Regions from separate parts of the Bacillus sp. ISL-46 genome, predicted to be linked through region 2. Evidence: riboswitches for the same ligand, from Rfam matches in the RefSeq annotation. Region 2 holds a riboswitch; each other region holds the start of a gene.
The links. A riboswitch is a leader RNA that binds a small molecule or an ion and turns the genes downstream of it on or off. The one in region 2 is predicted to bind lysine.
Positions count from the first base shown of each region.

Region 1 (10,762 bases), on a different contig from region 2:
CTTTGGCCGTGTGACATATACCGAAGCCATTGATATATTAAGGGAGTCCGGAGAAACTTTTGCCTATCCAGTAGAGTGGGGGCTTGATCTGCAAACCGAGCATGAACGTTATTTAAGTGAAACAGTATTCAAACGCCCAGTATTTGTAACAGACTATCCAAAAGAAATTAAAGCCTTCTATATGAGATTAAATGAAGACAACAAAACAGTAGCGGCAACTGATTTACTTGTCCCAGGAATTGGTGAATTGATTGGCGGCAGCCAGCGTGAAGAACGCGAAGAAATTTTGGCTGGGAAAATTAATGATCTTGGTATGAATGAAGAAGATTACTGGTGGTACCTTGAATTAAGAAAATATGGCGGTACGAAACATTCTGGTTATGGTATTGGTTTTGAGCGTTTAATTATGTACTTAACTGGAATGACTAATATTAGAGATGTCATTCCATTCCCGAGAACAACTGGAAATGCCGAGTTTTAAAACAAATTTAAAAAGGAGAAGGCTGATTCACAGAATCGGCCTTCTCCTTTTTATTTATTAAAGAACCTTTAATTCCTCTTCAAAAAAGAATGTTTCTGGATGTTCCTTAACGATATAAGAATATCTTTTCATGTTTTTAACATATTGTGATTTTAAAATTGTGACGACCTCGCCAGTTTCTTTAATGTTAACTGACTGTCCGTTTTTGTACAGATTGTTTGAGCTTTTCATGTTTCACACTCCTTTACCTATTCCTAATTAAGTATAACATAAGCCAAGATGGAAAGGGGGAAACCCTTCTTCCTTTCAATTACGAACTTAATGTGTTATGCTTTTAAAAAAGTGAGGTGTCATTTTGACAAATTATAAAGCAAAAAAAAGTAACCTCAAAGATTTATTATCAAAAAACGGCATGGACCTGGAAAGTTTGGAACGGAATACAAGTATTCCTCAAACTCAGCTTAACGACTACTTGTCCAAAAAAGTGATGAACTTAAATACTGCGATGACAATTTCAAGAGAATTAAATTGCTCTATTGAAGACTTATACATTTGGTCATCTGAGGAAAAGGAAGCGTAATACTTAAAAACAGGCTCTTCAATTGAGTCTGTTTTTTTTATTGGATTAAGAAAATAGCACGCGAAAATTTTCGCGTGCTATTTTCTAAACAAACTAATTTCTTAAATCACACTTTTCTAAAGGTATAACCTTAGTTTTCTTTGTGAATTTATATCCTAGCCATACAATAAGGAATAATGGCAGTCCGATATATGAAACAAAAACACCGTTCCAATCGATTTGGTCACCCGTGAATGCTGAATAATTTTGTCCTAAGACAACAAACCCACAAACGGCAAACGCGAAGAGCGGACCAAAAGGGAAGAATTTTGATTTATATGGTAACAAGCTAAGGTCCTTACCTTGGGCGACAAATGCTTTACGGAATCGATAATGACATATTGCAATACCGAGCCATGCGATAAAGCCGGACATACCAGAAGCGTTTAACAACCATACATAAACCGTTCCATCCCCAAAGAAGGAAGCAAGAAATGCGAGTGTTCCCACTAAGGTTGTTGCAATTAAGGCATTGACTGGAACACCTTTTTTGTTTAATTTACCAAGGAATTTCGGTGCTTTGCCTTGACGGGCCAAATCCCAAAGCATCCGAGTGGATGCATACATTCCTGAATTTCCTGCCGATAATACAGCTGTAAGAATAACAGCATTCATGATTGAAGCGGCGAAAGCGATGCCTGCCTTTTGAAAAACCAGCGTAAATGGACTAACAGTTATATCCCCATTTGCTAAATTCCCGTTTGTATATGGAATAAGCAGTCCGATTACTAGTATAGCCAATACATAGAATAATAAAATGCGCCAGAAAACTTGTTTCACTGCACGAGGAATAGCTTTCTTTGGATCCTCCGTTTCACCAGCAGCAACACCTAAAAGCTCTGTTCCTTGGAAGGAGAAGCCTGCAGCCATAAAGATTCCCAGCATGGACATAAAGCCGCCGTGGAATGGAGCATCACCAACAGTGAAGTTTTTGAAGCCGATTGCTTCATTACCCATGATGCCGAAGATCATTAAAGTACCAGTAACGATAAAAATAATAACTGTAACAACTTTAATTAAGGAAAACCAATATTCTGCTTCTCCGAATCCTTTAACAGAAAGATAGTTTAATAGAAACATGATTACTAAAAAGATGCCGCTCCAAATGAATGAAGGCGTATGTGGAAACCAGAATTTCATAATCATTGTTACAGCAGCTAATTCGGCAGCAATCGTAATTGCCCAGTTATACCAATAGTTCCAGCCTAGGGCAAAACCAAGGGAAGGATCGACAAATTTGGTTGCATACGTACTAAAGCTTCCGGCAACTGGCATATAGGCACCCATTTCTGCTAAGCCCTGCATCAAAAAGTAAACCATAATACCAATAACAAGGTAGGAAAGGATTGCCCCGCCGGGTCCCGCACTATGGATAGCGCCGCCGCTAGCTAGAAAAAGTCCAGTGCCAATCGTCCCGCCAAGGGAAATCATTGTGAGGTGACGGGATTTTAAACTTCGTTTTAATTCCGTTGGATCCTGTTGTATTGTTAAGTCACTAGTATATTCACTCTCTTTTAATACTCTTGCTGTTTGCATTGTCTTGACTCCTCTTTTTCTAATTTTTTCGAGAAGGAGTTTGGAATAAAAAAATGCCATCGAAGAAGTATCGATGGCATTGTAAATACCCCGCATCATACCTTCCGAAAGATAGCTCAACACGCTTAGCTGGTAGGTTTAAGCGTGACAGTTCTGTTCCTATTTGGAGACAGCCCCAGCATGCTTTTTCAGAGATGAAAGCACACTTCGGCAGCTTTTCCTTTCAAACGGAGTCAGGGATGTCTCTCTCATCTCGTCCGCTTTACTGATAAAAACCGCGACCTCTACCTCATCGGTTTTGATGAGGATTTATCATATATAGTTAATATATTACTAAAGTATAAATATTATTTTATAATTGTCAATAATATATTATTCCAGAAATGAGAAGTCTTTATTCAATCAATTAGAATAGACAGATAATTGAGTTTTTTTTAATAAATTATTTAATTTACTTTAAAAGAGAGAATCGGTATTATTTTTAAATAGAATTAATTGCCTGTTTTTCATAGGAGGATTTTTACCATGCAGATTGTTGGAATGATTTCGGGATCTCTAATTGTTGTGGTTGCTTTTAACCTTTTTTTAATCCCTCATGAAGTATTAAGCAGTGGATTGAGCGGAATTTCTATGATTTTAGGGATGATCTCGCCTGTTAATACAGGGGTGGCAAATTTCCTGCTGAATTTTCCGTTATTGATTATTGGTTATAAAATGTTAGGGAAAAGATTTATCGTGAATTCCATCTTTGCTGTAATAATTATTTCAATCGGCCTTTATTTAATTCCCGTTCATGCCATTGCCGATGATAGGATTCTCTCTTCTATTTTCGGAGGTGCTTTAACCGGGTTAGGTGTCGGAATAGTTTTTCGCTGTTCTGGATCGACCGGGGGATTTGATATTATTGGCATGATTGTCGCGAGAAAAAGGGATTTTCCGATTGGTGTTTTACTTTCAGGTATGAATGCAGTCGTCATCTTGATCAGTGGATTTTTATTTGATTGGGATTCTGCTCTTTATACCTTGGTTTCCATTTTTGTTACAGGTAAAGTGGTAGATGCAATTTATACAGATCATGCTAAATTAACTTTAATGATCATTACAGAAAAGGGCGAAGAAATGAGAGATCATTTACTGACAAATTTGTATCGAGGCTTGACGATTATGGATGGGGTTGGCGGCTACTCTAATCACCAACGGAACGTAATGATAACGGTAATTTCTAGATACGAACTTAATGAAGTTAAAAACTTAATTTCAGAAGTTGATCCATCAGCATTTGTCAATATTACCGAAACAATTGAAGTCATGGGGCTGTTTCATCGGCCAAGTCCATAAAAAAAGGTTTGCATCTATCAAATAGATGCAAGCCTTTTTTAGTTAAGGCTTTGTTAAACTGCCTGTTGATTTCCGTTCTAGGTGCGTGCGGTTCGCGGGCGGTCCGGGGAACCGCACGCAGGAGTCTTCGCGCCTGGAACGAAGGTCAACAGGGTGCCAATATCAACAATAAGCTTTAACATAACCTTATTTAAAATAGAGACAGTGAATCACAGAGATTTCCCTCGTTTTTTTACCCATTTCATTAGCACATGAATAACCTCATCTAGTTCTTTACCAGTTGGAGTCAATTCATATTCCACTTTTTTTGGAGAGGTAGTAATGACGTTTTTGACAATCAATCCCTCATTTTCTAAATCACGTAAGCGTTCGGTTAAGAGACGATCAGATATTCCTGGAATAGATGATATTATTTCATGGTACCGCTTCGGTCCTTCCATAAGCGTATAAATAACAGAACCCATCCAACGTTTGCCAATAAATTCGATTGCCTTATGAAAGTTAATACATATATGTTTAATTTCCTCTGCAGAATGAGTCATACAATCTTGGTGGTTAGGTTCACTCATATAAAATCCCTCTTTTTTACTTTTCTAACTGTATAATACCATATTTGAATTACTTGACGATAGGTACTTACTAATAGTAAGATGAATTAGAACTTACTTTTAGTAAGCTAAAAATTCACAGGGGGAAATCTCTCATGCAAACCACATTAATAAAAAGTTTATCTGAAGTGATAAAAGAACGTCACTCTGTCAGAAAATATGATTCAACATACAATATTTCTCAAGAAGAAATTAAAGATATGCTAAAAGAAGCGACACAAGCACCATCCTCTAGTAATCTTCAACCATGGCGTTTTATTGTTATTCAAGATCAAGAGGCGAAAAAGGAACTAAGATCAATCGCCAACAATCAAGAGCAAGTAGAAACAGCGTCTGCCGTTATTGCAGTATTAGGCGATAAGGAAATGTATAAAAGTGTGGAAAAAGTCTATCGAAGTGCATACGAGGCTGGTTTGATGGACGAAGCTAATATGAATCGATTAATAGAAGGTACAAATAAAACATACCCACTTGCTCCAGAAGAAGTCTTGAAAAATATTGCCTCATTTGATGCTGGTTTAGTATCGATGCAGTTGATGTTAATTGCAAAAGACAGAGGGTATGACACCGTTCCAATGGGTGGATTTGATAAAGATAAATTCGTGAAAATGTTCAATGTCTCCGATCGACTTTTCCCAATTGTGTTGATTTCACTAGGGAAGGCGGCAGCACCTGCTTTCAATACAACACGTTTACCATTGGAGGATGTATTAATAGATTATAGATAAAAAAGTAGGCGCATGATAATTTTTCATGCGCATACTTAATTTATTAGTTATTAATATACTTTTCAAACACATAGCCAAAATCTTTTACTATATATTGTTTTTTGCTATCTTCTAACCACTGAAAGGCTGCTTGATTAAGCATTTTGAATTGAACAACCAAGTTGCTGTCTGCACTTGTCACACGACCGAGAGTAGTGGAAGCGACATCAAGGCTTTGTTTAGCAAACTGAAGCGAAATTTCATTTTCATGTGAGATTTCTGAAATTTTGATTAAGGCTTTATATAAATCCTTAACTTCTTCAATATGTTTCTTATGAACGTCGATGGAGAAAGGAACTGAGCCGATTTTAAATTTTATTTCTACATCAAGGTCAACGGTTCCGGCCGTTTCGAGTTTTACCTCTGAAATTCTATTCGTTGCATAACTATAGCGGTGGAGCATTCGCTTTTTGCTGGTTGCACTTGTCCCATCTAAATGGATAAGGGCGTTGTTTGTAAAACAGTATTCATCAGACTTTGATTTGATAAGAAAATAAATTTTTTCATTGTCTTCATGCATGACATAATCATCTGCGTCCACCTTATCGTAATTTTCCGGCTTAATGACAGAACCCACATCACTTAATCCCAAAATATCCGCGGCTACTTTTCCAAACATTGGTATCAACCTCACTTTTTTAAAATCATTCCATCCATTTTTACGAGGGGGGGACAATAAAGTTTCATCCTTATCCCAAAAACTTTATGCTTTAAAAAATGGTAGTATGCACCTGATTACTAAAAACAAATTAACAACAAGTAATGAAAAGAACATGGCAGGTTACAATCATCTCAGGTTCCTTGCTGGCCCCACTTTTTTACGAAATGGTTATGACTGATAAAGGACCAATCCAGAAAAAACGGAGAATTCCTTTTAAAGGTTTAGGGATGTCATTAATCATCCTTCTAGGAATTATTCTGATGCAATTGGAACAGGCAAATCACATATCGATTGCTGCAATAGCCTTAGGCGTCCTTCCGGTACTAATCGCTTCATTTGCCTATCCGCTTGGAAACAGAAAAATGATGGATATTTGCGGAGGGCGTCTTGATGTCTTTCAACGGGTATTAGGGATGCCAATATGAGTCTGCCATTGTGGGTTGTTTTATCTGTCTATGGTTTATTTACTGTTGGTCCACCAAGCAAAGGACAAATAGTCCAATCAGGCCTTGTTACGGTAACCTCAGGAGTGATTGCAACCATTCTATTTTTTAAAGCAACGGATCTTGTTAGAGGAAATATGCAAAAGCTTGCTGCTGTGGAGGCCACGCAATCAATAGAGGTTTTATTTGCAGTAATAGGAGAATTGTTAATTTTGAATACTGTTTTCCCGAATGAATTATCCTGGTTTGGTATGGTATTGGTAATGGTCGGAATGATCCTGCACAGCTTTTTTTCGCATAAAAGTAACCCGAAAAATCATCGCAGTGAAAGTCCTGAAAAAACTGTGCCTAGAAATGTTTGATCCTTATCAATTTAGATTGATAAGGATTGTTTTGGTAGTTCCTGACCTTTTTTAACCGTTTAAATAGGGACTAAGCTTGTCAATTGTTTCTTGTACCTTTACTGAATTTCTCTTGTACATTGCTTTTGATTTATCACAATCTGTCTCAAGAGAAAAGATCTCTAAATCAGCCTGCACTTTTTTTAGTGTAGCCAGGAGTAATGGACGTTGAGCGGGTGCTGGCACTTGAATTTTATCATCATATAGATCGACCGTTAGCTCTCCATAGGAATCGACTTGCCCTATGAAGACATTATCAAGAGTCACATCTAGTTTTTCTAACTCTGTATAAAGCCAGCCTCTGCCTTTTCCGGAACATCTTAATGATTCATCAATGATATTCCCGTCCATAATGACTGTTTGTGGTTCTTTTTCTTTCGCCATTTTCATTTGTAAATCCTTAGGTGTCAAAGGACGGTTTTCTGTTTTTAAAAGTGTGCTTAAATTTCCACGCGGTTCCAACACAGCAAATTCTACATCTGCAATCCTAAAAATATCCTTTTGTCGAAGTAACGCAGAAAGTTCGTCTATCGAATATTTTTCTTTTTTCAAATTATTTTCTAGGACCTTCCCATCTTTAATGACGACGGTTCCTTTACCTTCAGCAAAATCACGAAAAGCTTTACTCTTTAGAGAGGCAAAGTCAACAAGCCAAGTTACCAAGAAGAAAATTAGGACGGCTAACATTCCATGCCATACATTTGCTTCTAGTCCAGTAACTACTTCACCGGCAATACTTCCAATGGTAATTCCTGCAACATATTCAAAGAAAGAGAGCTCAGAGATTTGTTTCTTTCCAAGTACTTTTGTTGTAATAAATAAAAGTCCCAAAAAAATTAATGAACGACTTATGATAAAAATCCAATCTGGCATTAGTTTCTCACCTCAAAATTTTATGAACCCATATATTGGGGTTCATGTCGTTCAAGTTCCAAAACACGGTATTGTAGATCCTTCTTTACCTCTTCAATCGTTAGTGTAGCTTCATGAAAAATAGCTTGAGCGTCCTTATCGAGTGAATTTAAGGCGAAGGAAGACAATTGTGCTTCGATTCCCTTAATGGTAGAGAGACATTGCTTGACATTTGATGCGATTGTCACAAAATTACTTCCTTTCGTGGGGATTAAACAAATGAAAAAAGGGGTTGGCAGAATCGCCAACCTAAAACTGCTTTTATTGATTGTATTGTGGTTCTTCGTTCAAAATTTCTTGAAGACGTGGTTCTAAACTATCAAGAACCGACTGGGTTTGTTGGGCTGCTTGTTGATAAAGCTGCTTTGCATTTTGGTTATCAGTTGCTAATGCGAATCCTTCAAAACTTGCCTGTGCACTTTTTAGTCCAGCTAATGCTTGTTTTACCTGAGTTCCTACTGTCATTACATAATCCTTCTTTCGTGATATAAAATGAAATTACAAAAATAGTATGTGGATTATTCGGGTGGATATGTATTTAATGTTTTTTTGGGTTAATTCTAAATTTCCCTGAAACTTTATCTGGAAAATCCCATTAGACAAGAATATTTTCTAGAACTAGCGGATGCAACGCATTTGTTTTATCAATAAAAATAAATCCATCATATCGCAGCCCCATTTTCGATGGGACGTAATTACCATATTGTTCGTATTCCGGCCGGTATACCACACCAATTGCTCTATGCCCAATCGTTGTTGTAAATTCATGACGGTTCTGATCAGTAAATATCAAATATTTATTTACAGCCCCTGTCTTATGCATAAGTGATTCCCAGCTTCCGGGTTGAGCGGGAGGTACCTCCGTTTTTTGAAAGTCAACTCCCCATTCGGTGGAGGCAATTACCGTACCGCTATACGTACCAAACCCTACAATAAAAACATTATCGGCCCCGTTTTCTTCTCTAATTAGTTGTCCGACATTCACCATTCCTTCATCCTTCATATCAGTTGCCCGGGCATCACCTACATGTGTATTATGCTCCCATATGATTACCTTTGCATCATCACCATAAAATCTTAGTACTGAGTTGAGTGCTTCGACCATATGCCTGTCTCGAACATTCCATGACTTAGAATCACTAGTGACCATTGTCCTATAATATTCCTCTGCATTTGCTGTAACAATGGCATTTACCTCCATATTCAAGCCGTTTTCCTGGTCGTCATCGAATTTCCATTTGTTTTTCCGGATGGATGCGAGAAGTTCAAGTGCTTCCTTTGTACAATTCTCAGAGAGGTATCCGGCTGAAACAGCATAGGATTCATGATTGCGATTAAAGGGCTCAAAGCAAGAAAATGCTTTTTTGGCCTCCTTAAAGCTGGGAGAATTGGTCCTTTCTAAATAATGAACAATTTCATCCATACTTTCCCAAAGACTATACACATCCAAACCATAAAAACCTACTTTTTGGGCTCTGTTATTATGGTGATTATATTCTTTTAACCATTCAATGAGCCCAATGACTTCTTGGTTCGCCCACATCCAGGTTGGCCATCTATTAAAATCCTCGAGCACATCTCTAATGACTTGTGACGATTGGTTAAATCCTTTAATGTATCGATTGATGCTTTGGCAGGAAGGCCAATCACCTTCAACAGCAATAAATGAAAACCCTTTTTCCTTGATTAGTCTTTTTGTTAACTCTGCACGAAGTGTATAAAACTCTGAAGTGCCGTGAGAAGATTCACCCAGTAGGACAAATCTTTTATCACCAATAGCGGCTATTAATGGGTCAAGATCATCAATTGTTTCAAAAGGTTTTGCGTAGGTATTAATGGCTTTAATCATAGGTTAGAGCATTCCTTTCCATAAGGACTCAGTTTTCTATAATATCCCCTGTAACTCATTAACCTAAATACCCAATAATTCACATTTTTGACACAAGTAGTCCGTAAATTCAAAAAATTCCATGTTATAATTTAGTTGTAAAGGATAGAATAAAAGTTAACATCTTAGGAGACTCAACCATTTGTGTTCGTTCCGTTCGTGAAAGAGTAGTAAGGTATAAGGTTATTCCTTTAAAATCATTCGGCTGGTGGAGCGATTGTCACACTTCTATGGAAAGGCTAAATCCTAAAACTAAATCCTTTCATAATAGGTATCTATGTATTCCATAGCAACCATATCAAAGGAAAAAGTTAAAGATTTATCAATATGAATAATATTGAACCTTTTTCAAAATGGATGAATTGCCAAGAAGCCTAGAAGCCCAAATGATGGAATAATGAGTCGCAATCGGTGTCAAACCGAGAATTTGTTTCTTTTAGGAATTTGAATTCCATTAATTCCATGTGAATTAATGGAATTCAACGGAACAAACACTCATCGGGGAAAGGTAAAGGTTTCCATTTAGATTGATAAGATTGCTAAAAGGGAATTTCAGTTTATTATCTATCAGCTGATGTTATGGTTGGGTCCCCTAAGGTGTTAATAAAATTAAGGAGTTACTTCACTAGTTGAGGTAGCTTCTTTTTCATTCGAGGAGTATAGAATAAAGAAGCATTTTATTATAAATAGTACTGATCATTCGTTATAATAAAGGTAGGAAATTATTTTTGAAAGGGGCCAGATAATGTCAGGAATACAAGAATTAAATTTAATTCAACAACAGGAAGAGATTATGGCGAAAATTCAGCACCGGAGATTAACAAAGAGAAAGATCCTGCAACGCATTTTATTAATCACTCTAGGTGCCACCCTGATGGCAGTGGGCTTAGAAATTTTCCTCGTTCCCAACAATGTAATTGATGGTGGAATCACTGGGATTTCTATTATGCTTTCGTATGTTACAGGTTGGAAATTAGGGATATTCCTCTTTATTCTTAATATACCTTTTTTCTTTATTGGTTATAAACAAATAGGAAAAACCTTCGCATTATCAACCCTTTATGGGATTCTCATTCTTTCTATTGGAACTACTCTACTCCATCCAGTC
Region 1 is NZ_JAGGQR010000045.1:194,619-205,380, forward strand. It holds gene asnS (asparagine--tRNA ligase) at 1-481, shown strand, start outside; gene J7E67_RS21540 (hypothetical protein) at 539-712, opposite strand; gene J7E67_RS21545 (helix-turn-helix domain-containing protein) at 837-1,061, shown strand; gene J7E67_RS21550 (amino acid permease) at 1,155-2,636, opposite strand; lysine riboswitch at 2,741-2,931, opposite strand; gene J7E67_RS21555 (YitT family protein) at 3,162-3,974, shown strand; gene J7E67_RS21560 (winged helix-turn-helix transcriptional regulator) at 4,184-4,543, opposite strand; gene J7E67_RS21565 (nitroreductase family protein) at 4,678-5,310, shown strand; gene J7E67_RS21570 (PH domain-containing protein) at 5,354-5,968, opposite strand; partial or broken gene J7E67_RS21575 (DMT family transporter) at 6,109-6,815, shown strand; gene J7E67_RS21580 (DUF421 domain-containing protein) at 6,867-7,727, opposite strand; gene J7E67_RS21585 (DUF1657 domain-containing protein) at 7,748-7,954, opposite strand; gene J7E67_RS21590 (DUF1657 domain-containing protein) at 8,028-8,231, opposite strand; gene J7E67_RS21595 (erythromycin esterase family protein) at 8,362-9,615, opposite strand; gene J7E67_RS21600 (YitT family protein) at 10,448-10,762, shown strand, end outside.
Region 1: linked by a shared signal. The riboswitch ahead of J7E67_RS21550 (amino acid permease) and the one ahead of J7E67_RS10825 (aspartate kinase) in region 2 are both predicted to bind lysine.

Region 2 (10,762 bases):
AAACTATTAGAAATATTAGTTTGAGACTCTTTGGAGTATAATAAAATGGAAATTAGAATAATCAACCAAAGGTGAGATAAGAATGGAAATTGTAATCAGCAAGACAGCACTAAAGTGGTTTAAAGACGAAGTAGAGTTAAAAACAGGAGATAAGGTGAAGTTTTATCCAAAGGTTTATGGAAACAGCCCTGTGCAAGAAGGTTTTTCGCTCGGTTTCACAGTAGATAACGAGCCAATCGATATGATAACTAAATTCGAATCAGAGGGCATGTGGTTTTATGTTGAAGAAAGGGACTTGTGGTTTTTTAATGGACATGATTTACAGGTAAATTACAATGAAAAAACAGATGAATTAGAATATAGTTATACCAAGTCAGCGGAATAATAGAATACTCAATAAAAATAGGAAGGTTGTTCTCAACCCTCCTATTTTAGTCTTTATTAAAACTCCTGCCTATTTTATTTATCATTTTTTCGAAAAACCCCTCCCCCTCTGTTTAGACCTTTCAATCTTATCTCCATTAATTGGCAGTATCACTTCGATTAGCGTTCCTTTTTCATCGCTCCAAAAATGAACGGTCCCATGGTGATTTTCAACAATTTGTTTGGAATTCATAATTCCTAATCCAGTGCCGCTCTCTTTTGTTGTAAAAAATGGTTCCCCGACTCGTTTTAATACATGTTGCGGCATTCCACTTCCTGTATCCTTAATTAGCATCTTTACTTGATTAAAACCGTGCTTCTTCAGCTCAATAGTGATCACCCCGCCATTCGGCATCGCTTCGATCGCATTTTTCAAAAAATTTATAACCACTTGTTTTAGTTGATTTTTATCGCCGTTGATGATTAAATTTCCACAATCATTAACAAATTCAATCTGCACATTATTCATAATTGCCTGGGTATCAATCAGCGTTTTCACATCTTCAATCAATGCTTGTAAAAGCACAGGCTCAAACTTTAGATCTTGTGGTTTTGCGAGTATCAATAACTCACTGAGAATGAGTTCTATTCTATCAATTTCCGATTGGATAATATCAAAGTAAGATTTATGGTCATTTAGCTTTGTTTCTATTAATTGAAGAAACCCTTTAATCGCAGTGAGAGGATTTCGTACTTCATGGGCAATCCCTGCTGCCAGTTGGCCAGCTACATTTAATTTCTCAGCATTTAGTAATAGTTCTAGTGTTTTTTTTCGATCAGTTACATCCCTGATAATTACATGCCTTGCTGGTTTATTTTGAAATATCGTGGGAATTCCTTTTACTTCCGCCTCAAACACAGTGCCATCCAACCTGATCAATTTATATTCAAAAAAGTCTGTTGCATCCCCACGCGTAACTATTTCCACCCGTTCTTTAATACGCCCATGATAATCAGGATGGATGAGATCGACTATTTTCTTTTGTTGAATTTCTTCTTTGTTTGATGCTCCAAATAACCTTGCACCCGTTTCATTTATAAAAAGAATGTCATCTTCACAGGCAATGATTACGGCGTCAGGTGAATTGTCAATTAAATCCCGATAGGATTCTTCACGTTTTTCTAATTCTTCTTCTATATTCGTTTTAATTGATCCATTATAAGCTGCTTTTATTGAACTGCCCATCTCTTTTTATCTATTCCTTCCCCCATAAAATAAAAGCCAAGATAGGAGTCATCCCATCTTGGCTTATGTCTAGCTCAATTGAAATTGTCTAGTTCACTTCCGCCTTTATGCAGTTGGTGATAATATTAGTACGATTACACTTTTATCGCGATAAAAATCCCAATCCACAAATATATCATTCACCTTCGTTTGTAGAATGGATTCAAAATTACCGCTATTATGTAATAATCGCTTCTCTAGATTCCGTTTCGCAATCCTTAATATCTCAAAGTTCCCTAAACGAATTAACTCCTTCTCAATTGGCACAAGAATTCCATTTCGAATAACTACCAGCGTTCTTTCATTTAATAAATAGGAAACGACCTCTTCAGGCGTTTTTTCCGCTTGAAGGCTTATTCTATTAATTTCTTGGTGAAGAGATTCTTGACCATGATAATTACAGGTTTTTTCATTATTAATTTCGATTTCGGTCGAGGTAGAGCCAATACAAACAAATAATCCACTTTTATTATGTAAACCCCAATCATAATAAAACTCATTAACTTCCATACTTGTCAGAATTTTAATATAGGCTTTAAACTCAGGGATTAATTTTTGCATCAACAAATCTCTTGTTGTTTGGATCATTGCTTCTTGTTGCTGCCCTAACAAAACACTTTCAGAAGGCGAAATAAAGTTCCGTAAATAAACAGTCAGTATCGTGTGATTATAGGAAACATAAACAGATTCGGGACCTTTCCCGAAGTTTTCACGAAGTGTTCTCCCAATATACCCCGCCAGTTCTGTTTGCACTTGTTTGTATTCCAAGAAAAACATCCTTTTATGAGATAAAAGCATTATTTCTTTTATCCTAGGTTTATTTTAAATGTCTATAACTAGATTATCAATTTATTTATGAAGATTTATTCGCAATTTTTGTAACAAATTTACTTTTCGTTGAAAATTTCGCACTGAATTTGTAGTTGTTATCACACACATCCCGAATAAAATTATTTCCTAGATTAACAATAATCTTAGTGTTACTTTTTAACACGAATCTTCAATGTGGAGGGATATGCTTTGAATATTCTCTTTAGCTTATTCTCAACCTTAATTATTATGGGGATTAGAGCAGCATTCTTATTTAGTCATACCACTTTTCGGCTAAAATGGTGGTTTAGAATGCCTGCTTTCAAGTAAGCATAAAAGTATTTTTCAAGTATCGCTGATCTGCATTGTAGACAAAAGGGTAAGCATTTCGTTTGCTTACCTTTTTTATGGCTATCTATTCAAAATTAAACCGGCCTCCCCAAAAGGATGCCGGTCATAATTAAAGTTCTAGCTCTCCCATTCGAAGGAGCTCTACAACTGCTTGTGAACGCCCCTTTACACCAAGCTTTTGCATGGCATTTGAAATGTGATTCCGAACCGTTTTTTCGCTTATAAATAATTCACCAGCGATTTCTTTCGTTGTTTTGTCTTGTACTAATAACTCGAATACTTCTCTTTCTCGTTTGGTGAGTAACGGCTTGTGATTATAAACATTCTCCTTCAAGTACTGTAACCCTCCTTGCCTTCGCCAGTATGAACACGGGGTGGGTATATATTTAGTCAACATATCTTATGTGAACAGTACGAATGTAGTGACTATATTTACAAACAGATGATTCGTTTTTATAAAAAAAACTCCTAGTGATTAGGAGTTTTTGGGCTTTGCATAAATAATGTATCGTTTTGGGGCATTTCCTATATAACTAAACGGGTAACAGGTTGTTAAGATTAATTCCTCTTTATTATGTTGGAGCGTAATAATGCTCGTATCATCAGACTTAACAATTTTGGTATCAATTATTTCATAAGTATAGGATCCATACGGCATTTCCATCTTCAGTGAATCGCCAATCTCAAGTTCCCCTAATTTACGAAACACGGTGTCTCGATGTCCTGAAAGAACAATTTGTCTTTGATCACCAGGGTAATAGGCTCCTTTATAATGGCCGACACCTTTTTCGAGATCGTCGGGGTCGGTTCCTTCGATGATTGCTAACTCTGCTTTGATTTTTGGAATGGCTAAAAGACCGACTGTCTCCCCCATTTCTGGCGGCTTGCTGTTTACTTCCCTCTTTTTAGGGGCATCGTCAGGCTGGTCTGCAATTAGTTCCTTAGCCTGCTTGAGTGAAGCATGTGTTTGCGTTTTCACATCTATAAATTGCCAGAGCCCAATACCTACTAGAATTAGTCCTGTAAGAATAATTAATAGCGGAAATTTAGATTTCACCTGTATGTACCTTCCTTTTTCAACGAACTAACGTTATTAATAAGAGTATAACAAATCACTACTGAAAGAACCATTGCAATTATAGCCCATAGACGACAAAAAACCTTCTTTTCGATGATAGAAAAGAAGGTTTTTTGAATCATAATTAAATTAAACGAAAAGTCTTCCGCAATTCTATGCGTGGTCACTACCAAAGAAGCTTCTGAAGGCTTGAATGGTTGTATCACGATTTAAAGCAGCAATCGAGGTAGTCAACGGAATACCTTTCGGACAAGATTGAACACAGTTCTGTGAGTTCCCACAGTTTGCAAGTCCGCCGTCGCCCATAATCGCTTCAAGTCTTTCTGCCTTATTCATTGCACCAGTTGGATGGGCATTGAAAAGACGAACCTGAGAAAGCGGCTGTGCCCCAATAAAGTTTGATTTGCTGTTTACGTTCGGGCATGCCTCAAGGCAAACACCACATGTCATACATTTTGAAAGCTCATAAGCCCATTGACGCTTTGTCTCAGGCATACGTGGTCCTGGGCCCAAATCATAGGTACCATCGATTGGGATCCATGCTTTCACTTTCTTTAAGGCATCAAACATTCTACTCCGGTCAACCTGCAAGTCACGAACTACAGGGAAAGTTTTCATCGGAGCTAATCGAATCGGCTGCTCCAATTGGTCGACAAGTGCTGAACAAGCTTGACGAGGCTTCCCGTTGATGACCATGGAACATGCACCGCATACTTCTTCAAGACAGTTCATATCCCAGGTAACGGGGCTAGAGTCTTGACCTTTTGAATTTAATGGGTTCTTACGGATTTCCATTAACGCCGAGATGACATTCATATTCGGACGGTAAGGAACCTCAAATTCCTCCTCGTAAGGAGTAGTATTTTCGTTATCCTGACGTGAAATAATAAATTTAACCATTTTTGTTTCAGACATTCTTCCTACTCCCCCTTAACTTTTTGCGTAATTGCGTTCGCGTGGCTTGATCAATGAAACATCAACATCTTCATAATGGAAAGCCGGTGCTGATGAACTGTCAACAAATTTCGCCATTGTTGTTTTTAAGAATTCCTCATCATTACGTGTAGGGAAGTCAGGCTTATAATGAGCACCACGGCTCTCATTCCGGTTGTATGCACCAATTGTAATAACACGTGCCAATTGCAGCATGTTTTGAAGTTGACGAGTAAAGGCTGCCCCTTGGTTGCTCCATTTGGATGTATCATTAATATTGATGTTTTGGTAACGTTCTAGAAGTTCCTGAATTTTCTCATCTGTCTTTAATAGCCTGTCGTTATGACGAACAACCGTTACATTATCTGTCATCCATTCCCCAAGCTCTTTATGAAGAACATAAGCATTTTCATTTCCATTTAGGGACATAATTGAATTCCACTTATCCTCTTGTTCTTTAACATGTCGGTCAAATACGCTAGAAGAAACTGCATCGGAACTCTTCTCCAAGCCTTTGATATATTTAACTACGTTTGGTCCTACAACCATTCCGCCATAAATGGCTGAAAGCAAGGAATTGGCACCTAAACGGTTCGCACCATGCTGAGAATAATCACATTCACCCGCTGCAAATAGACCAGGGATGCTTGTCATTTGGTCATAATCAACCCAAAGTCCACCCATTGAATAGTGAACAGCAGGGAAGATTTTCATTGGAACTTTACGAGGATCATCACCCATGAATTTTTCATAAATTTCAATAATCCCGCCAAGTTTAATATCTAATTCATGTGGATCCTTATGAGAAAGATCGAGGTATACCATGTTTTCGCCATTGACTCCGAGTTTTTGATTAACACAAACGTCAAAAATTTCGCGAGTGGCGATATCACGTGGTACCAGGTTTCCGTAAGCAGGATATTTCTCCTCTAAGAAATACCATGGTTTTCCATCTTTATATGTCCAGATACGGCCACCTTCACCACGAGCCGATTCACTCATGAGGCGAAGCTTATCGTCACCAGGAATGGCCGTTGGATGGATTTGGATCATTTCACCGTTAGCATAATAAGCACCTTGCTGATACACAATCGATGCTGCTGAACCTGTATTAATAACTGAGTTTGTAGATTTTCCAAAGATAATACCAGGGCCGCCGGTTGCCATGATGACGGCATCTCCTGAGAATGACTTAATTTCCATTGTTTTTAAATTTTGAGCCACAATTCCACGGCACACACCATCGTCATCAACGACAGCGCCCAGGAATTCCCAGCCTTCGTATTTCGTAACCAGACCAGCTACTTCTTCGCGACGAACTTGTTCGTCTAAAGCATAAAGCAACTGTTGACCAGTCGTTGCGCCTGCAAATGCTGTCCGGTGATACTGTGTTCCCCCGAAACGGCGGAAGTCCAATAGTCCTTCTGGTGTACGGTTAAACATAACGCCCATACGGTCCATTAAGTGAATAATACCTGGTGCTGCATCACACATCGCCTTTACTGGCGGCTGGTTAGCCAAGAAGTCTCCGCCATAAACGGTGTCATCAAAGTGAATCCATGTTGAATCGCCTTCACCTTTGGTATTTACTGCTCCATTAATACCACCTTGGGCACAAACCGAGTGAGAGCGTTTAACTGGAACAAGAGAAAATAACTCTACAGGTGTTCCTGTTTCTGCAACCTTTATCGTTGCCATTAAGCCAGCTAAACCGCCGCCGACAATAATTACCTTACCTTTACTCATTCGTGACTCACTCCCTTAATCCAAAATCCAATATTTTTCCGATCAATCATGAATTTGTTATACAAAAGCTAATAAAGTCGTTACTCCAACATAGGATAGAGCTAAGAAAATAACGATTGTCACGTATGTAGAAATAACTTGAGAACGTGGAGATACTGTGATGCCCCAGCTAACTAAGAATGACCACAATCCGTTTGCAAAGTGGAAAATTGCTGAAATAATCCCAATGACATAAAACGCAAACATAAACGGTGAGGAAAGAATATCTTGCATCATTTGAAAGTTAACTTCATTTCCAAACGCCGCTGCTACCCGAGTTTCCCATACATGCCATGTGATAAAAATAAGTGTAATCACACCAGACACACGTTGAAGCATAAACATCCAATTTCTAAAGAATCCATATTGGCTTGCATTGTTTTTGGCTGTAAAAGCAATATACAGCCCGTAGATTGCATGGAATAAAATTGGTAAATAAATAATTACAGTTTCTAACACATAGCGAAAAGGAAGATTTCCCATAAAATTCGCAGCTTTGTTGAAGGATTCTACCCCAACTGTCGCATAGTGGTTCACAATCAGATGCTGGATTACAAAGATCCCGATTGGAATAACCCCTAGCAACGAATGCAATCTCCGATAAACAAACTCTCGATTACCTGCCATAAATTTACCCCCCTATAATGTTTAAAAAAAATGATGTTCAGTTTCTAGCATTGAAATCCCCTTATATGAAACCTAACATCAGTGTGACAATAATGTGACATGTCCATTTTACTCCCATCATGTTAGAGCGTCAAGAAAACGGATACACAATTCTATCATAAATAATAAAATTTTTAAAATATATTGAAATTATAATAGATTGATTATTTTCACCAATAATTTGGATCTATATTAAAATAAATAGATAATTACAATTAATTACCAAGATATAACGGTTGTTATTTTTACCATATCGGGAATTATAATTATCATGGAAAACAAGGCAAGATATTGCAAAATAACAAAAAAACTAATGTAATTTGATTCGTTTTATCTAAAAAAACTGTACTGACACCTAACAAAAAGCGTATATAATAGAATGATAGAAAGAGGGGAAGCTTGTGAACGATAGTACAGTTGTTGTTGAGAATATAGATACCGATGAACCAAAATCCATATCTCTATTCGGGTATGAATTAATCAGAGAAATTCTTTTACCTGAGATTTTAGGAAAAGATACACCTGAAATTTTATATTGGGCCGGAAAACGTCTCGCACGTAAATTTCCACTAACTGATATTGCTCAGATTATGGATTTTTTCACCAAAGCCTCTTGGGGCCAACTTGAAATTAAAAAAGAAAATAAAACTGAGATCCAATTTGAACTAATGAGTCCTGTTATTGTCCCGCGTGTGAAATCAAAAGCTGAGCACTTTTTCCAACTCGAAGCCGGCTTCCTTGCCCAACAAATTGAACTACAAAAAGAAGCCAATGCAGAAACCTTTGAACATCCTGTAAAGAAATCAAATAAAGTCCTTTTCACTGTTAAATGGGAAAAGAACTAAACGTGAGAATAGGGTGTCAGGCACCGCTTGGTGCCTGACACCATTTTTTTATTTGTTTGCCAGTTCGAAGGCTTCGTGTAAGACTTCTACTGCTTTTAACATACTTTTTTCTTCTACTACTGCTGATACTTTGATTTCGGATGTGCTGACCATTTTAATTTGGATGTTGTTTGCAGCGAGTACCTCAAACATTTTTGCTGCTACGCCAGGATTAGAAATCATTCCTGAGCCAACAATTGACACCTTCGCTAATTTATTTTCCGCATCAATCTGCTCATAAGCAAGCACTGCTTTATTGTCTTCTAATACCTTTAATGTTTCTAATAAATCATTAGTATGGATAGAGAAAGACAAATTAGCCGTATCGCCCTCTGTAGTACTTTGAATAATAATGTCAACATTCAGGTGATTTTCCGCTAGTGTTGAAAAGATGGTAGAAAGACTAGTTAATGAATTCGCCAATCCTAATACTGTTACTTTTGTAATTTCGTCTTCAAATGCGACACCGCGGACTACTAAGTTTTGTTCCATTGCTGCTTCCTCCTCAATAACTGTTCCTTCTACTCTCTCCATGCTCGAGCGAACCTCAAGCCGAACCTGATAGTTTTTAGCAAATTCTACTGCTCTTGGATGGAGCACGCCAGCACCTAAATTAGCTAACTCTAGCATTTCATCGTACGATACAGATAATAATTTGCGAGCATTCTTGATATATCTTGGATCCGTGGTGAAAACCCCAGTAACATCGGTATAAATATCGCATTTATCTGCCTTTAAGGCTGCCGCTAATGCCACAGCTGTTGTGTCAGAACCACCACGACCGAGCGTCGTAATTGCGCCTTCTTCCGTGATTCCTTGGAATCCTGCCACAATGACAACCTTACCCGTTGCGAGTTCCGTTTCAATTGCAGACGTTTTAATATTCGAAATGCGGGCATTTCCATGGACAGGTTCTGTGATGATTCCTGCCTGCCAGCCTGTAAAAGAAACGGCGTAAAGCCCTTGCTGATTTAAAGCCATTGACAATAACGCAATGGTTACCTGTTCTCCTGTTGATAACAACATGTCCATTTCCCGCTTATTTGGCTGTGCGGAAATTTCTTTTGCTAATCCGACCAATGTATCCGTTGATTTTCCCATCGCAGAAACAACAACGACTACATTATTGCCACGGTCTGTCTCCTCTTTTACACAGGATGCAACATTTAGTATTCTTTCTACATTCGCAACGGAGGTGCCTCCGAATTTTTGCACAATAATCCCCATATTTGTTTCTCCTTCTTTCAAGTGAATACCTTATTTATCCCCCAAAAAACAAAAAAAGCAATGAGAAGGGCATCTCATTGCTTTAGAACACGAAAAAATATTCTCGCACCTACAATGTAAGATAGCTCTCCAAGACATTCGTCCTGACAATCCGGCATTTATTCAATACAGGACCAGCAAAGAAAGAAATGAGACTTTCTTTACTTCGGCGAACATTCCCTTTCATGATCCGTCTTAGAAGCTCATCCTTCTCAGAACCATTACTCTTGAAGCTCGCACCTCTACCTTCACTTTAATACGTAAAAGTGATAGTAAATTAAATTTTCACTTATTATAGCATGTTCTATTTTTTCTTACAATCACTAGGATTGAAGTTTTTTAATTAATTCTTCGGCTACATTCATAGGAATTCCGATATTTGTAAATTCCTCCATACTAGCCTCTTTCATTTTTTTCACAGAGCCAAATTGTTTTAGCAATAGCTTTTTCCGTTTCTCACCGATTCCAGGAATATCGTCGAGCAAGGATTGAAAGGCACTTTTTCCACGAAGCTGACGATGAAACGTAATGGCAAAGCGATGGACCTCGTCTTGAATTCTTTGCAGTAAATAAAACTCCTGGCTGTTTCGGCCTAATGGAACAATTCCCAAAGGATTGCCGTACAGCAATTGGGAAGTTTTGTGTTTATCATCTTTGACGAGTCCCGAGAGAGGAATATCCAGTCCTAACTCATTTTCCAACACATCTCTTACGGCTTCAACATGGCCTTTACCACCATCGATGATGATTAAATCTGGGAGGGGAAGTTCTTCTTTTAAGGCGCGTGAATACCTTCTTCTTGTCACTTCACGCATGGATTCATAATCATCAGGTCCTTGAACGGTTTTGATCTTATATTTCCGGTATTCCCGATGATTTGCCTTTCCATCAATGAAAACGACCATGGCTGATACTGGGTCTGTTCCTTGGATGTTGGAGTTATCGAATGCTTCGATTCGGTGCGGCGTATAAATTCCCAGTAACTCTCCCAAGTTCTCGACAGCCTTAATGGTGCGGTCTTCATCCTTCTCGATCAAGGAAAACTTTTCATTTAAGGCTATTTTTGCATTTTTGATCGCCAATTGGACAATATCCTTTTTCTGCCCTCGTTGTGGCTGGAGCACCTTTACTTCAAGTAGTTGTTCCGCCAAACTTAAATCGACTTCATCTTGAATCAGAATTTCCTTCGGCTTGAAGTGATTAGCTTTCGAATAAAATTGTCCGAGGAAAGTTAGTATTTCTTCCTCTGGTTCATTATAGAAGGGGAACATGGAGACGTCCCGCTCAATTAATTTCCCTTGGCGGACAAAAAAAACTTGCACACACATCCAGCCTTTATCG
Region 2 is NZ_JAGGQR010000015.1:221,587-232,348, forward strand. It holds gene J7E67_RS10780 (HesB/YadR/YfhF family protein) at 83-385, shown strand; gene J7E67_RS10785 (ATP-binding protein) at 467-1,609, opposite strand; gene J7E67_RS10790 (Na-translocating system protein MpsC family protein) at 1,715-2,416, opposite strand; gene gerE (spore germination transcription factor GerE) at 2,919-3,143, opposite strand; gene J7E67_RS10800 (class D sortase) at 3,285-3,866, opposite strand; gene sdhB (succinate dehydrogenase iron-sulfur subunit) at 4,041-4,802, opposite strand; gene sdhA (succinate dehydrogenase flavoprotein subunit) at 4,818-6,566, opposite strand; gene J7E67_RS10815 (succinate dehydrogenase cytochrome b558 subunit) at 6,624-7,232, opposite strand; gene J7E67_RS10820 (YslB family protein) at 7,673-8,116, shown strand; gene J7E67_RS10825 (aspartate kinase) at 8,165-9,382, opposite strand; lysine riboswitch at 9,497-9,674, opposite strand; gene uvrC (excinuclease ABC subunit UvrC) at 9,745-10,762, opposite strand, start outside.

Region 3 (10,762 bases), on a different contig from region 2:
GTCCCTAACTATAAATTGGAAGAAGCACATAATAATACGCCGCCTTTACAAAACGTACCAACCATTTCTCTTGCTACTAGCTTACGGTCAATACGTTTCCGTTTGTGGGATGAGGAAAAAAAGAACTTTGTGAGCTTTAGAGAAGTCAAAGCTTTAGCTAAAAAGAAGTTTTCAGTACAAAAAGTTAATCCTGAAATCTAACTAGATCATGAAAGGCTTGCTCCCCTTAATTTAAGGGGAGTTGTTACTTACATAACAGCTGACAGATAAGGAGGGAACTTATATGATTCGAATTGTTATTGCTGAGGATCAGGAAATGCTGCTAGGGGCAATTGGTTCTCTCCTCAATTTGGAAGAGGATATGGAAGTAGTCGGGCAGGCGAGCAATGGGGAAGAGGCCCTTGCACTTGTGCACCGGTTGCAGCCGGATGTTTGTATCATGGATATTGAGATGCCTGAAATGAGCGGTCTTGAGGCAGCTGAGTCTTTAAAGGCATTTGGTTGTAAGGTTATAATCCTAACAACCTTTGCCAGGAGTGGGTATTATGGGAGGGCCTTACAAGCGGATGTAAGCGGGTATTTATTGAAGGATAGCCCGAGTGAGGAATTAGCAGGATCGATTCGCAGCATCATCAATGGACAGCGAATATACTGCCCCGAACTAATCGATGAAGACTCAAACCAAAACGAACAGAACATCGAAGAGTTCCAACCGCTAGCCGAGAGAAAGACAAAAATTAGCACAGTCAGAACTTACCTGACAACCATCTTAGATAGAATAAAATTACCAACAGGTTAAAAAATGAGGTGTCAGGCACCATGTGAAATTTTCACATGGTGCCTGACACCTTTTAAATTTCAATAATAATAGGAAGGATCATTGGCTTTCTCTTTGTTTGTGTGAATACATATTGTCCGACTGATTTTTTTATGTTTTGTTTGATTACATTCCATTGCCGGATATTCTCGCTTTGCAGGTCATTAATGGTTTTCTTAGCAAGGCGGTTAATCTCTTTTAGAAGTTCATCCGAATTTCTTGCGTACACGAAACCACGTGTAATGGTGTCTGGTCCGGATATAATCCTTCGGTCACCTTTACTAATGGTTATCACAATTACGAGCATACCATCCTCAGAAAGCTGTTTACGGTCTCGTAACACAATGTCCCCGACATCGCCAACGCCCATCCCGTCCACATACGTATCTCCGGCTGGAATCGACCGAGTCTGACGGGCCACCTGGTTTTCAACATCGACGACATCACCATTTTTGATAATGAAGGTATTTCCCTTTTCTACTCCAACGGACTCGGCTAACAACCGGTGGTGATGCAGCATTCGATATTCACCGTGGATTGGAATAAAATAGGTTGGTTTCATTAAGGTAAGCATGAGTTTTAAGTCTTCCTGATAGCCATGTCCGGAAACATGCATACCCGTTGTACTTCCGGATCCATAAATAACTTTGGCGCCCAGTTGAAATAAATTGTCAATGATCCGAGAAACGTCCTTTTCATTTCCTGGTATTGGAGATGCGGCTAAGATAACCGTGTCTCCGGGATAAACGGAGACATCACGAAAGTTTCCGCTCGCTAGACGAGAAAGGGCAGCCATTGGCTCTCCTTGACTACCCGTACAAAGGATAACCACCTTTTCAGGAGAAAGTCGATCGACTTCACGTGGTTCGATGATCATCCCATCGGGAATAGTTAAATAACCACGTTCAATCGCAACAGAGACCACATTGACCATACTCCGGCCAAGAAGAGCGATCTTTCGATTGGCCTTTATCGCCGCGGCAACCACCTGTTGAACCCGATTCACATTTGATGCAAAAGTAGAGATAAATATTTTCCCGTCAGCTTTCATGAAGGCCTCATCCAAATTGTCACCAATCATTTGCTCGGACGGTGTTAGCCCCTTACGCTCAGCATTGGTACTTTCAGATATTAAAACTAAGACACCTTGCTGACCGATATCGGCCATTTTATGAATATCTGAATGTTGATTATTCACAGGCGTTAAGTCAAACTTGAAATCCCCGGTATGAACGACATTACCCTCAGGTGTATGAAAGACAATACCGAGACAATCAGGAACACTATGACTTACTCTGAAAAAGGATACAGTGGTTTCTCCAAACTCAAGTTTTGAATTAGAATCAATCGTCATGAGTTTGGTGTTTCCATGGAGACGATGCTCATCAATCTTTAATTCAATTAGACCAAGTGTAAAATGGGTAGCGTAGATAGGGATATTCAATTTTCTTAAGATATAAGGAATACCGCCAATATGATCTTCGTGCCCATGGGTCACAATTAGAGCGCGGATTTTCTCCTGATTTTCTTCTAAGTAAGTAATATCGGGGATAATCAAATCAATTCCTAATAAACTTTCGTCTGGAAACTTACCACCGCAGTCAATAATAAAAATATCATCTGCGTACTGAACCACATACATATTTTTACCGATTTCATTTATGCCGCCTAAGGCGAAAATAGATAATTTATTATCATTAGTTCGCAAGTTAATATCCTCCTTATTCCAAGTAAATAAGAATAGTATGCCCTTTTGAATTTACTTTATCGGAAGGAGAGAGGTGAAACTTTTGTCGATCACAAAAAAACTGCCAAATACCCGGTTTTTTACGGAGTTTGGCAGCTATTTTTATCGGTATTTAGATTAATACTTTAACATTGCTCGCTGGTAGAACACCTTGTAGTGTTCTTTGCTCTTCGGTGGTTAACGGGAGCAATGGCAGGCGAAGACCTCCAACGTTCACTCCATTCATATTCAATGCGGCTTTTACCGGTGCTGGGTTTGGTGCCGCAAATAATGCTTTCATAATCGGGAGAAGACGGCGATGGGCACTAGCTGCATCTTGGACATTCCCATTTTTAAAATGATTAATCATTTCTTGTATTTCATTACCAATGACATGGGAAGCAACGGAAACCACTCCAGCTCCACCAATGGCTAAAACCGGTAATGCTAAGCCATCATCACCACTATAAAGGGTAAAATCACTTGGTGCTTGGCTAATAATTTCAGCCATAGCATCTAAGTTACCGCTTGCTTCTTTTAAGGCGACAATATTCTGAATCTGTGAAAGTCGAACAATGGTCTCTACCGACAGGTTGACCACACTTCGGCCGGGGATATTATAAAGCATAATCGGTAATGGTGTAGATTCAGCAATCGATTTGAAGTGCTGATACATGCCTTCTTGGGATGGTTTGTTGTAATAAGGAGCAACAAGCATAATCCCATCGACTCCTGTTTCTTCAGCCAGCTTTGTTAAGCTGATGGAAGCTCTCGTGTTATTTGAGCCAGTTCCAGCGATAACCGGAACTCTTCCATTGACAGCGTCGACAACAAATTTAAATAAAGCGACTTTTTCTTCCGTTGTTAATGTAGGAGATTCTCCGGTTGTACCAGCAACTACGATTCCATCGGTACCATTTTCAATTAAATAATCAACAAGTGTTCTAGTCGCGTTAAAATCTACTTCACCATTTTGATCAAATGGTGTAACCATAGCGGTTAAAACTTGGCCAAAATTCATCATTTCTCACCCTTTAATTAAAATTTTTTTAAAATTTAGAGGTGGGTAAGGCCATTCATAATTTAACGCAAAAAAGCAACAGCGAGGGTTCGCTGTTGCAGTAGAAACATAAAAAAAATAAGTTCCCGTGCGTAAGATAGCCCTCCATATAGTTTCCTATATGACAGTTCTGTATTTTTTCAATAGCAGAACCAGCTTCAAGACCAATGAGATTCATTGAAGCTTCGGCAAATTCCCCTTTTTACAATCATCATTGGACCTCATTATCCTCATATTGTGTACTAATGGTCTTTGCGCCTCTATCCTCACTTCAAAAAACGTGAAGTAAGAAAATATTTAATTGATAGTAAATATATCAGAATATTCCCTTTGGTTCAAGGGCAATTGGAACTTTATTTGAAATTCACACTATATTTCTGCCGTTTCTAAACTCAGTTTATCCTTTTCAACTTCTAAGGCAGATACAATATAAGCAAAACCGTTCATAACAAAGTAAATAACATTAGATTGGACCCGTTCCTTTTCTCCCAAATAAGTATTTATGATAATACTGAAGGAAAAAAAGACAACAAATGATAATGCAATTTTATTAAAAATTATCATATCTACCGACCCCTTTAATTAGGATTGTTATGATTATCATATTGGCTATAAACCGGTTTTATGCGTGCCTTCGATCGGCCGGTTACCTGTAATCAATTAGGGTCGGGGGTTGGTCCAGTCATAATCGTCCTTCCAGAACGTTCTTTCTTGTCGTGCAGAAAGTAGTAAAGAATTGAGGTTGCCAGAGCGGCAATACCTAAGATTACATACAGGCTCCTAAAGCCGGTTAATGGAATAATGAATCCAAGGATATATGGACCGAATCCAAGTCCTGCATCAAGAAAGATAAAGAAGGTCGATGTCGCCAAACCCATCCGATGGGGGGGAGTTACTTTAACGGCCACTGCCTGGGTGCTTGACTGCATGTTACCGAAACCTAGGCCAATTAGAACACCTGCTACCAATAAAGTGATGCTAATACTTGCTGAACTTAATAGAAACAAGCCGGCTGCTAAAAGGACAAAGCCCGGATACATTATATAGTTTGCACCCTTCAGGTCCATTAAGCGGCCTGTGATCGGGCGTGATAACAATACTGCGATAGAATAGACTAGGAAGAAGAAACTCGCCGTACTAACTAAGTCGATTTCGATCGCATAGAAGTTAATAAAAGAAAGAACGCTGGAATAACAAAAAGCGACTACCAGTGTAATGACAGCGATGGGCAGTGCCTTTGGCTCAATATAGTTGGAAAGCTTAAATCCTTTTACTTCAGATGTTTTTACAGATACAACTAATGGAGGCACATCGACGAAGAATGCAGTGATCAAACTAATTACCCCTAAAACAAGGGAGAATATAAAAATCATTTGGAAATCTGTATGTTGGGTCATATAAAGTCCGATGAATGGCCCGATAGCGGTAGCGAGTGTTGCACTCATGCTGAAGTAGCCAATCCCTTCCGCTTTTCGAGCAGCCGGGATAATCTGAGCCACAATCGTTCCAGTGGCTGTCCCGACCATTCCCCCTGCAATCCCATGGAGTAAGCGGGTAATAAGCAGGAAGGTAATCCCGAAGTTCACAAAATACAAAAGAAGCGTCAAAATAAATAAAATGATACCAATGAATAACGTTTTCTTTCGGCCAATTGACTCAATAAATCGGCCAATCAATAACCGGCCAATTAAAGACCCGACAATAAATATTCCTGTTACAAGCCCTGCTTGACTTGTAGAAGCACCAAATTCATCGACTGCATAAACACCGATGATTACGATTAATAAATAAAAGACTAAAGTTACGAAAAAATTGACCGCAGAAACAATAGTGAAATCCTTTGTCCACAGTTTAGCTCTAGGTTGAGTCACTTTTTAAAACCCCTTATTTAATAATATTTTTACGAATTTCCCCCATAATGCGGATGGCCTCGAGCTGTTCATGCTCTGAGATGCCTTTTAAAATGTCCGTTTCATACTGATCAATCGTCACACGGACTTCCGTATATACTTTTCTCCCAAGCTCTGTCAGCTGTGTTCTTTTTTCACGTTTATCATTGCTCGGAACCTGCTCGACATAGCCCAATTCTTCCAAGCGGTTCATGGTCCGGGTGACAGTGGGCTTCTCTACATATAAATAATGAGAGAGTTCCACTAGCGTTGCCGAGCCATTATTGAATAAGTAGTAAAAAATCGACCATTGCGCTCTGTGGAGATTATGCTCGGCGAGATGGAAATTTAGTTTATTCTCAAACGGACGGTACAACATCAGTAATTGGTGGAAAAATTTTTGAGAAGTATTTATTTGAAACACTCCTTGTTAAATGGTTAGTTAGAGTAATAATTACCTTAGGTAACTATTATAGTATAACAGAAATGATAATAAAATGTCTAATGTCAGAGGTGGGGTGATACTAATCAAACGTTTGATTGGAACGGGATGAGGCCTTGGTGTATATGGATTTTTAGGGTAAAGGATTTTTCTTGATAAACTAATCAAACGATTGATTAAAAGGGTCTGAGGCCTTGGTGTATAAGGTTTTTATGAGGTAAGTAATTTTTTATGAAAAAAAACTAATCAAACGATTGATTAAAAAGAGCAGAAAATTTACCTGAAAAAATTAATCAAACGTTTGATTAAATGTGGATGAAGCCTTGGTATTGCTCTATTTTTCCTATTAGTTATTTCGATACAAATACAAACCAAATCCTAAGGTATCTCTGCCCCATGTCAAATAGGTCCGGCGCCATGTACGAATTCGCTGCAGCATCGCTTCACAATCGGGATCATCTGGATTTTCAAGACAATAATTCTCGACTGACATCGAATAAAGCCATTCGTAATCATCCCAGTCATCATCATTAGCAACATAAGACCAAAGTGGGATTAAACCTAATTCTTCCCCAGCCTTAACGGTATCCGCATGGCTTTTACATTCCGACTCGTCTGTACCGCCAAGCGCCTCTAAATACTCAGGACTGGGAGTCTGCTTCCAATAGCCTTCACCTATTAAAATGTGGCCATTTTTCTTTACAAGACGTTTTAGTGTTTTAAGTGTAGGTTCCATTCCGCCCAAGGCATGGGTAGATCCGATACAAATCCCAAAATCATACCCGTCTGGCTCACATCTCTCGATCGCCGTGCTGGCATCTTTTACGATAAACTCAATACTGCCTTCAGGAATTCTATTACTAGCATTCCGCTTTGCTTCCTCAATGGACCCGTTGTACAATTCTATTGCAGTGGCGGTACCCTGGAAGTTTTCCACCAACCGAATTAACAATTCGCATTTACCAGCCCCAATATCAATCACCTTATCTGATGCTTTAGGCGATACAATTCCGAGCATCTTCATAATTTTTGCCGCGCTGATTGGATTACTAAAAGCATGGTTTCGATGGGCAATTGCTGAAAATTTGTTTCTATCCATAGATAATGTCTCCTTTTCCACTAAAAGTGGATGTGAATTATACCTAACGCTATTCTATTTCATTTATTATCTTTATCCCTTGAATGTCAACATATTAATGTAATCTTCTTGTTATTGAAGACATCGAACCCTTTGAAGTTTATTTTCAACTATAATAAGCCAAGCACTCGATTGGGAAGTAATTGTGGCCCTGAGCGCGGAAAATTAGAAATAACGGTAACGATTATTTGCATTACCTTTCACGATCTTATTTAATATAAGCGAGTCATAAAAAATTAAATAAGATGAGGTAATTCATTTGAAAGCACTTATGTTCAAAACATTTGGCGGCCCGGAAGTCCTCGAATATGGTGATATAGCGGAACCTGTGATTGGTTCGGACGAAATACTGCTAAGCATGAAAGCAATTGGTCTGAATTTTGCCGATATATATAGAAGAAAAGGAAACTATCATCTAGCCGGAGAGCCACCCTATATCTTAGGGTATGAAGGGGCTGGAATCGTAGCAAAGACGGGTTCCGATGTCCATGGTATCAGCATTGGCGACCGGATGGCATTTGCCGATGTACCTTATGCAAATGCCGAGCTAGTAGCCGTTCCAGTTGAAAAAGCTATACCAGTGCCTGACACCATTTCATTTGCAGAAGCGGCATCCGTATTGCTTCAAGGATTAACGGCTCATTATTTAACGAAGGATAGCTATGCGGTGAAAAAGAATGATACCGTGTTGGTACATGCTGCAGCAGGCGGTGTGGGGCAGCTTCTTGTTCAAATTGTAAAATTACTTGGAGGCACGGCAATTGGCTTAACTTCTTCCTTTGAAAAAAGAGCTGCAGCAGTAGAAGCGGGTGCGGATCAAGTCTTTTTATGCAAGGATGACTGGAAGGAACAAGTACTCGAGGAGACGAATGGCAAAGGGGTAGACGTGGTCTACGAATCAGTAGGTTCTACTCTTCAAGATAGCTTTGAGGTTACTCGCACCGGTGGAACGGTCGTATTTTACGGAATGGCAGGGGGCGACCCAGCATTGGTTGACCCAAGGATGCTTATGGATACATCGAAAACTCTGACAGGCGGAGACTTATGGAATGTGCTGACGTCCCGAGAAGAACGAATAGCTCGTTCAAATGAGCTGTTTCGGTGGATAGAGGAGGGCAAATTAATAGTTTCCGAACCAACAGTCTTCCCGTTGCACGATGGAAAAGAAGCACACCGTTATCTAGAAAACCGAAAAAGCATGGGAAAAATTTTATTAATTCCATAAAGAGAAGGTGTTATTCTTTGTGCACCAAACTGGCTTTCGCGATCGGAACGGGCGCCAAAAGGAGCTCAATTATGCCCGTCAGCAGCGAAAAACGGTTGGAACAGTAACCATAGGAACTCTATGGTGCCCGTCAGCCGTGAAAAAAGGTCGGAACGGTAACCATAGGAGCACTATGATGCCCGTCAGCAGTGAAAAAAAGATGGAACGGTAACCATAGAAGCACTATGATGCCCGTCAATCATGAAAAAAGGCGGGAGCGGGTTTCATAGGAGTACAATGATCTCCTTTACCTGCGATTTCTAATGTAATTTAATCAGAAGCACCTCAAACGAAAGCTTCCATTATTGAGGGTAAGCCGTTCTCTTTTAGGTACCCCTGCATAGGAAAAAGCGAATATAGAAAAAACGATAAAAGCGGTGTGTTGCTCAGATGAATCACACTGCTTTTTGCACGTTATATAGGAAGATTATGTTAAAATTTTAAGTTTTAAGATTCCTTTTCGGTATTTCAAAGCTGTAAGAATCTAAGCATTTTATGATTGAGGGATATCCTGCTTTATTGTTTTTTCTTTTTTCCAATAAACAGTATTGTATGACTTGTGTGTGTCACATTTGGGCCTCCACTCATATACTAAGTTTGAAAAAAGATTAGTTGTATGACATAGGTGCACTTTCACAATATTGTTAAAAGGGGTAGGATAAATGAATCACAAATGGGTAATAGCAATTGATGCCGGCGCATTCGAGGTAAAAGGAAGAACGAGGGACGAGGTGTTTAAGTTTAGGTCAACAATTGGACCTTACCGCCATCTTCATTTGGTGAATACAGATAGCAGCCAAATGGAAGCCGGCGACTACATCGTCGAGTACGGGGACGAGAAGCTGTTTGTGGGGAATATCGCCTGGCGGGAATGTCATGCAATAAGAGAGCCGAGAGATATTTCGAAGGCGCACGAAGAAACAAAGATCAGGGTACTGGTGGCAGTTCATCAGTATGGTAAAACGGAAGGGAACTGTGTAGTGATTGGGCAGCCGATCCGTGGTATGGTGAATAAAGACAGGGAAAGTATGGAGAACATGCTGAAAGGGGAACACACGATCACGGTGAACAATGTTAGGAAGACGTTTTACATCGAGGAAGTAAAAGTCGCTCCTGAAGGATCTGGGGCATACTTCAGCATGGAAGACAGGCCGGAGGACATCGCGAACATCATCGACGCCGGAAGTGGTACCTTCAACTATTTAAGAGTGGAAGATGGCTACTTTATTGACAGGAAAAGCGGGACCCTTGCTTTCGGTGCTGAAACAGACATGGAAATGACAGAAAAACAAATGGCAGTAGCCATCCTGGCGGAACTTCGGGGCAAGTGGAACTTATACGAACCGACCTATCTTTGCGGAGGAATTGCTGAATATCTTCTGCCATATATTAAAGAGCATTTTAGTAATATCAAGCTAATCAGACCCGTCTTCTACCGGGCAAACGGACACAAAGCATACAGTCCGCAATATGCCAATGCTTTCGGATTTTATTCTATGGGGAAAGCGGTCTTTGTTGATGAATGAACTGAATCGAAAGATCAAGTCCGTCCCTTTCAACCTCGATGACCCTTATGAAAGAGAGCTTCTAGAACATTGTAACCAGTACATTCACTTTGCGACATATATCAAACGCCTGATCCAACGAGATATGGAACAGGGTGCCGGAGTCTTTCGTACTCGTAAAGAACATGAAAAGGTAGAAATGAAACTAGAAAAATCTATCGACAAGTCGAAGTTGAAAAGCTTCGGTCTCTAACTCCTATATGGGGTCTTTTTTTTTGGATTCCAAACTTAGGGGTTCCATACCTTTTACCTTTTCTACATTTTCCTCAAAGTAATTTGAATCCATTTTATGGTGTCAGGCACCAGAGTGGATTATCTATTTTTTAAGGTGTCAGGCACCACAAAGTATTATCAATTAAATAAAAAAAGTTTTTCTTGCAAAAACGCTTTCATTGGGATTATAATATGAATAAATCGATTTACTAAATCGATTTACTAAAACGATTTATCAGAATTACTTTTTAAAAAGGGGTCTTCGTTATGGAAAATGTAATTGTCCCGTTAAATGCTTATGATAGATTTGAAGTGTTGAAGAAGGGGCAAACTTCATTCGTTAGGCACATTGCCGAGTCCGGTGCTTTTGGAATTGAAATTCGCCGTGAATTATTGTCGGACCAAGATCCACCACTAGATAGCATTAGAAAAGAAATAGAACAATATCAACTTTTTACCGTGTACTCGGCTCCGATTGAATTATGGAAAAAAGATCACGGTTTAAATGAAAAGGAATTAAACGAGATCTTTCACGAAGGAATAGCACTTGGAGCTAAATGGATAAAAGTATCACTAGGGCATTTCCATAAAGGTCAATCAAATGTCAGGGAGCTCAATACCTTTTTGAACCATTACCAAGGAATTCAA
Region 3 is NZ_JAGGQR010000038.1:18,527-29,288, forward strand. It holds gene desA (Delta(5) desaturase DesA) at 1-201, shown strand, start outside; gene J7E67_RS17925 (response regulator) at 284-799, shown strand; gene J7E67_RS17930 (ribonuclease J) at 852-2,459, opposite strand; gene dapA (4-hydroxy-tetrahydrodipicolinate synthase) at 2,677-3,564, opposite strand; lysine riboswitch at 3,694-3,874, opposite strand; gene J7E67_RS17940 (hypothetical protein) at 3,973-4,167, opposite strand; gene J7E67_RS17945 (MFS transporter) at 4,260-5,474, opposite strand; gene J7E67_RS17950 (MarR family winged helix-turn-helix transcriptional regulator) at 5,488-5,907, opposite strand; gene J7E67_RS17955 (methyltransferase domain-containing protein) at 6,281-7,033, opposite strand; gene J7E67_RS17960 (quinone oxidoreductase family protein) at 7,332-8,297, shown strand; gene J7E67_RS17965 (hypothetical protein) at 8,317-8,508, shown strand; gene J7E67_RS17970 (ParM/StbA family protein) at 8,999-9,862, shown strand; gene J7E67_RS17975 (hypothetical protein) at 9,855-10,094, shown strand; gene J7E67_RS17980 (sugar phosphate isomerase/epimerase family protein) at 10,382-10,762, shown strand, end outside.
Region 3: linked by a shared signal. The riboswitch ahead of dapA (4-hydroxy-tetrahydrodipicolinate synthase) and the one ahead of J7E67_RS10825 (aspartate kinase) in region 2 are both predicted to bind lysine.